DNA from 2 places in the Periweissella cryptocerci genome. Region 1 is predicted to be linked to the other one. Evidence: riboswitches for the same ligand, from Rfam matches in the RefSeq annotation. Region 1 holds a riboswitch; the other holds the start of a gene.

Evidence for each region. A riboswitch is a leader RNA that binds a small molecule or an ion and turns the genes downstream of it on or off. The one in region 1 is predicted to bind thiamine pyrophosphate.
Region 2: linked by a shared signal. The riboswitch ahead of EQG49_RS08035 (ECF transporter S component) and the one ahead of EQG49_RS11980 (thiamine-binding protein) in region 1 are both predicted to bind thiamine pyrophosphate.

The regions. Positions count from the first base shown of each region.
Region 1 is NZ_CP037940.1:2,682,320-2,685,751, reverse strand. It holds gene EQG49_RS11980 (thiamine-binding protein) at 962-1,255, opposite strand; TPP riboswitch at 1,341-1,428, opposite strand; gene EQG49_RS11975 (hypothetical protein) at 1,539-2,087, opposite strand; gene EQG49_RS11970 (NADP-dependent oxidoreductase) at 2,313-3,314, opposite strand; gene EQG49_RS11965 (ArsR/SmtB family transcription factor) at 3,311-3,432, opposite strand, start outside.
Region 2 is NZ_CP037940.1:1,819,572-1,823,003, reverse strand. It holds gene EQG49_RS08040 (RluA family pseudouridine synthase) at 1-618, opposite strand, end outside; TPP riboswitch at 1,425-1,515, shown strand; gene EQG49_RS08035 (ECF transporter S component) at 1,687-2,259, shown strand; gene EQG49_RS08030 (ABC transporter ATP-binding protein) at 2,406-3,432, shown strand, end outside.

The DNA of each region.
Region 1 (3,432 bases):
GGCCTTAGCTGGAAAACATTAATTCTCAATCCCATTTTTAAGGACATATTAACCCTTTTATTGGCGTTAGATTCACATTTTCTTAAACCGCATTATTCTTTCTTAACGCTATAAAGTCGCAACCGCTGAACGGTCTATTTTCTTCTTAAGAACAAAAACGCCTATTCAAGAAAAATAGTTGTTTTTACGGCTTTGACAATTTCACCGGTTTACCTTATATTTTTCAATTTTCGGATTTATAAAAACAACCACACAATTAGAAAAACTTGAAGATAATCAAAAAAGTTCAATCCCAACGACACCATGGAATTGAACTGCGTCATATTTTGGTTAAAATTTTTCTAGCGCGGAATTTGGATGTGTGTCTCAGATTGATTCCCACTACGTGTCTGGAACCAGTCTCTTCGTTAGTTTGAGCAGGCAGTCTGACTAGTAATATGCTGTAATCCTTGGCGCTACCAGTTTAGTGGCAATCAATAATTCCACGTTTATCTAGCGGAGTGACTGAAAATCACTTTGTGGCCGGCAGACTTTACACCGAAATGGGACGTGACACCACGTGTCGAGTTTGTCGCTGAGGGTAGAGCCGACCGGACCTTATTTGTCCAGCGTAGCTACAAATGTGAGCAGTCTTTTGGCTTTAGCCATTAGACTGCCAGCTATCCCGAATTGCCCAAGACAGACATCCAGCCTGCAAGGCTAATCTAATCGCGTTAGGATTAGATTCAGTATTTTGTGCAACAAAATGCTGGGATGTTTTGCGTTACCGGTTCGCAGGCATAAGCAAGCAGCTTGGGCATGTGCTTCCATTTCGGTGCACAATGTGATTTTCAGGCACGCAGTGGCATCATACATCTCGTCACATTTTATAAATTCCAAGTCAGACGTAATTGAGCCTCTAACATTCCAGTATTTACTCCTAAAAAAACCGCAACCAATTAAGGTCGCGGGTTGTCTCGCATTAACGATATTTGTCGGTCTTTTTGGCGATTGTTAAGACATCACCGGCTGCTTGATAATTAATTTTTACATAAGTCATAACTGAGTCAGCGCCGGCCTTGGTACCAACTAGTGGAATGTTTTTCAAAATATCCATCAGTTGATCGTAATCACCTTCGAGCGTCGTTTCAAATGCCCCCACTTGGTAATTTACTCCCGTGCCATCAATATAAGCAATCACTTCATCGACAATCCGAATCACTTCGTTCTTATCTTCCACAATTGGCAAAATTTGGATCGCAATACTTGAATTCATATGATAATCCCCGCTTCATTTATTTTGTAACAATAAAAAGCGACCACCAAACTCAAAACTCTCATTGAACCAAGTTCAAATTAACATAAATTCGCTAATATCTTCCTACGCCGGTTTTAGCCACCAGGTTCAATGGGTATTATCTCAGCCGAGTGGCACCCCAGATATATGTTACGAGTGTATCATAACATACAATTAACAGACAAAAATGTGAATCTAGCAAAAATACCACCGCATAGTCTCAGCGACATTAATCTTTCTTATCAACAAATATTCGTAATCTTTAAATTTTGTCGTAGCGCGAAACCATGCTTTTAGTATGGCGCGCCATATTATTTCGGATAATTTCCGTTTTTTGGAAGCTCCGCTGTTGCTTGTTTGCTTCCAGTAGTTCGTTAGCTAAAGTTGAAACCATCGCTTCGTCTGATAATTGCTGATACTCATCATAATGTTGTAACAATAAATTGAATTCGTGGTAACTCAGTGGCGTCTTGGAATTACGGGTTACCAGTAGTCCCATACGATAGATATATTCACTCCCCAATAGCACAATGCCAACTATTATTGCTGGCAACACTTGATGAATCGCCCCCAACCCAATCAGAACAACAAGCATTGTGTTTACCGTTGAGAAACCACGTTGTAATTTTGAAAAATTATTCATATGCTTGGCAACGTACAAATATTTTGGCGTAAAGTATTCTGCAAGTGTAATTGCAATGGCACTGTTATCGTGAAATGCGATGCCTTGATAATATTTGGGATTTAAACGGCGCTTTTCCAGTTGCTCAAAAAGCGTTTGCATTGAAATATTCGCTTCAGTTAAGTTCATTAGTATTTCCCCCGAAATAGCTGTAATGCTTCACTAAAATTGCTTACTATAAGTTCATTGTAGACCTATTTGCGTGCCGTTACCAATGTCACACTGAACATGTTTGCTTTTTATTCGTGTGAACTCACGTTAATAGCCCTGATTTCTACCTCACAAAAAGCTAAGGTAAAATCAGGACTATCTTTGCACAAGGGTCGATTACGTTATCTCCACGGCCTCGTATTGCTAATTAATTTTAATAATCACTTTACCATGTGCATGCCCTGCTTCGACGTAATCTAGTGCGGCTTGGGCATCGGCGAAATCAAAAACGCGGTCGATTACTGGCACAATCTTGCCGGCTTCAAGCCACGTGGTTAATTGAGCTAGTTGCTCACCACTTGGGCGCATGAAGAAAAATTTATACTCCGCTTGGGCTTTTTTAGCAGCTTGCGTGGCTTTCCGACTCATTGCCCCAATCATTAGCTGCTTGCTGAGTGGGAGCTTGGCAGCTTGCGCCCATTTGCGATCAGGCATTCCCGCCACCGTTGCGACAGCTTTATGTGGCGCTAAAATTTTGACACTTTTGACTAAGTCATCACCACCCCGAGTATCATAGATGGCATCATAATCGTGCAGCACTTCACTAAAATCTTGTTTCCGGTAGTCAATCACCACTTCTGGATTAAATGGAGCTAGCGTCGCCATTGATTTTTCGCTGGCAGTTGTTGCGACGCGGGCACCCAACAGATGGGCGATTTGAATGGCGATTGTACCAACACCACCGGCACCACTGGGAATAAATAATTTATCACCCGCTTGAATGTTTAGTTGTTCGGTCAGCGCTTGATATGAAGTCAAACCAACTAATGGAATCGAGGCGGCTTCTTCAAAACTCAAGTTAGTGGGCATCAATGCAAGTTCCGCCTCATTAACCGCGATGTATTCTGCATATGTTCCAGTGCGCGTCGTCCGTGGTCGCCCATAAACCCGATCACCAAGTTTAAACTGCGTAACTTGTGCCCCAACTGCGGTTACTTCCCCAGCAAAATCATTCCCCATCGTCATTGGGAAGGCGATTTTCATGATACCTTTGGTCATACCGTTGCGTGTTTTAAAATCGACAGGATTAACACTGGCGGCTTTGATGGCAACTAGAACGTCATTGTCGCCAACAATCGGCATGGCGACTTCATTAATAATGACTTTTTCATTTTTGCCATAACGGCGAATTAGTTGTGCTTTCATAATGTTTCCTCTTCTGCAATTGCGCTCTTACACGACTCCCGAATGACATCAATTAAATATTCAAATTGATTTAACGATTCAGTCAGTTTTAGTTGATAAATATTTTCCGTACCTTTTT
Region 2 (3,432 bases), 860 kb from region 1:
GTTGGCCCCATCAATTAGACGTTTGCGGTCATCAACTGGGTCTTCACCAATCGCCGCATCAATAACGCCATGGCTCTCCGCCAAATTACCACAAACCCATGCCAAATACGTGCGACCAATAATTTTGTCGCCAATCATCTGATCAAGAATTGGGACAACAATCGGGTTCTTAGCAATGATTAGTGCCCCCGAAGTTTCTTTGTCGAGCCGGTGAACCATGTATGGGGCTTTACCCGGTTGATCCGCCAAATAAGCCGCCGCAAAGTTCATCATCGTTTGATCTTCACCCGGTGAATTAGGGTGTGACTTATAGCCCCGTGGCTTGTTAACCACCATCAAATCGTCATTTTCAAAAATGACATCTAGTTTCACTGAATCATCGCTAACATAATTAGATTCTGGAGTCATAAAGTCTGAATCAATAAAATGCAAATCCAGTTCATCCCCTGGTTTCAAAATCGTATTAGTTGGTTGGTATTTCCCATTAAGTTCTAAGCCCTCGCGCATCCGAATAGCACCCCGAATCCGCTTTGGAATTTTCCAAGCAGTGAGTTGTTCTTTAATTGAAATTGCCGGCTGATTAGCTGGTAATACTAGGTGCTTATCCCATGTTTGCATTCACTTTTACCCCGTCATTTACTTATTTCTATATTTTAACATATTTCGTCAAATCTGCTTACATTTTACTAGTAATCTGATTATATTACAGACTTTGCTAGATAACGTTGCTGATAAATGCCACTCCGCGAAATTTTTGGTTTGGCCACCATGGTAGAAAGACAAGCTTCACGAGCCTCTGCGAGTCTCACTCAGTTTGTGGAGCTAGCACACTATCTCCACAAATCCAATAATTTAAACTCCGTTAAAATTATTGCTACCACGGTACGAGGTAAACGCCAAACCAAAAATCCCCCTCCGTTAATTAGTAATTTATCCTAATTAGATTAAAATCAGCTTTTATATTTTGTGTAGCCAGGTCACATGCATAATTACAAAGTGGAGTTGCGTCAGATTTTATTAGTTAAAATTCAAGTAAAAGGTTAGTAATATTTATTTCGCTAGTGGTTTTACGGGTTTATGGTTCAGCTCTGCATACTAACGGAGTGCCTGGAAATTGCTTGGCGGGCGTAGCCTTTACACCACGACTGGGGAAATATGTGTGCAGCACATATTTCCGCTGAGGATAAGATGAGGAGTCTTAGGAATTTATTCCTTAGACTCCCAGCTTATCCGAGTTGTTCAAGACCGTACTTTGGCTTGAACATGTGCTTCCAGCGCGGTGCGCCAAGCAATTTCCAGGCACGGAGTGGCATTTTCAATCATACAATGTAATTTAAAACCAGCAAAATAATCCACCTATATACATCCGAAACAATTTCGTTTATACTAACGTCGTGGTCTTAAAAGCCACACACAATTGAAAGCCAAGCTATCTGGGGTGCTGTTACAGCTGAGATGATACCCATTGAACCTGATCTAGTTAGTACTAGTGGAGGAAGATACGACTATTTTGCTTATTCATATTCTAGCAATTTTTTAGCCACTCTTCATTTCATTAATGGAGAGTGGCTTTTTTATTACAAATGGTAAGCATGTTTAATTTCATGTACACGTTGAAATTATCTTAATCGTTGAACAATTACCCGATTGTCGCGGCTTTCAAATAAATTCGGGAGGTTGATGCACATGCAATCAACAAATACAGCTTCAAATAAAGTAACACACTGGCGTCTACGCGACGTGATTCTTTTGGCCCTCATCGGTATTTTCTTTGGTTTCATTTTCTGGGCTTGGGCCTTCGTGTACAACGTTGTCGCTGCCACACCACTGAAGCCATTCGCAAATGACATCACGATTGGTGCGTGGGTTATGGCCGGTCCAATGGCTGGTTTCCTGCTTCGTAAAGCTGGTGCATCATTGCTTGGTGAATTTCTTGCAGCCGCAGCGGAAATGATGATTGGTTCTCAATGGGGAGTTTCCAACTTACTTTCTGGTTTTATTCAAGGTATCGGTGCCGAACTTGGTTTTGCTTTCACCGGTTATAAAAAATGGAACGCCTTCAGTTTATTTCTCTCAGCGCTCACATCAACCATTGTTACCTTTGGTTGGGATTTATTCGCGAATGGTTACGCCTCATACAGTTTCGGTATGTTAGCGGCATTATTCATTATTCGCTTTATCTCAATTGGTTTCTTCGGTGGTGTTCTCGTCAATGCGATTACTAAACTTATCGAAAAATCTGGTGTTCTTGCTCGTTAATCAACACTTACAAGGCATAAATATTGCAGTTGGCTACGGTCAGCTGTATGTACATAACATGTTATTTGGAACTTGGGCACGAAGCTGTTGTTTACAGATTCAAATCTCAGCAGTTCTGAAGCCACGACATTTTTGGAGGGATTACAATGGCCACCTTGACCACACAAAATTTAACATTCACGTATGTTGAAAATCCAGTTGATGGTGTTGTCCCTGCGACGACGCCAACTCTAGCCGATGTCAATCTCACGTTAGCTCCTGGGTCTTTCAATCTACTCAGCGGACCATCTGGCTCAGGTAAGTCAACACTCCTCAAAACGCTGGCTGGCTTATATCCCGAATATGGCGGTAACGTCAGCGGCAAGATACTTGTCGACGAACACCCACTTGATGAATATGCAACTGTAGACCGTGTTCAAAAAATAGGTTTGTTATTTCAAAATCCTAGTGAGCAATTTGCAATGAAAACCCCGTTCAATGAATTAGTGTTTACCCTTGAGAATTTGCAAGTTGAACCTAGTGAAATTAAGGCCCGGGCACTGGCAGCTTTGGAATTTGTCGGCATTACTGATTTACAAGATCGCCAATTAGCGACGCTTTCGGGTGGTGAGGCGCAAAAAGTTGCCTTAGCTATCGTTTTCGTCATGCAAAGTGACATCATTTTACTTGATGAACCATTTGCAAGTGTTGACCCTGAAGCGCGGTTAGCTTTATTAGCCAAGCTCAAGGCCTTGCAATTAGCTGGTCGGACAATTTTAGTTGCCGATCATGATTTGGAGGGGTATGCCGATTTAGTTACCACAGTCTATCAGATTAATAGTACTAATATTCAACAATTAAACGATGCTAGCGCCCTCTTCGCGCAATACCAGCCAACGACCCATGATTTTGCATTACCCATGGGTGAAATAGTTATGCACCTCGATCAAGTTAGCTTTGGCACGAATGACCAAGTTCTTTTTTCAGACGTCGATTTAGAAATTCCTGCCAAGAAAATGACCTTAATTACCGGCCCAAATGGGGTTGGTAAATCAACCTTTTTCATGGCGCTAACACGACTCCACAAGTATCAAGGGAGCATTAGTTATCTTGACCAAAATATTTCCAAGATTAAACTTCCTATATATGCTCGTGAGGTTGCGTTGGTCTTCCAAAATGCAGAAACCCAATATC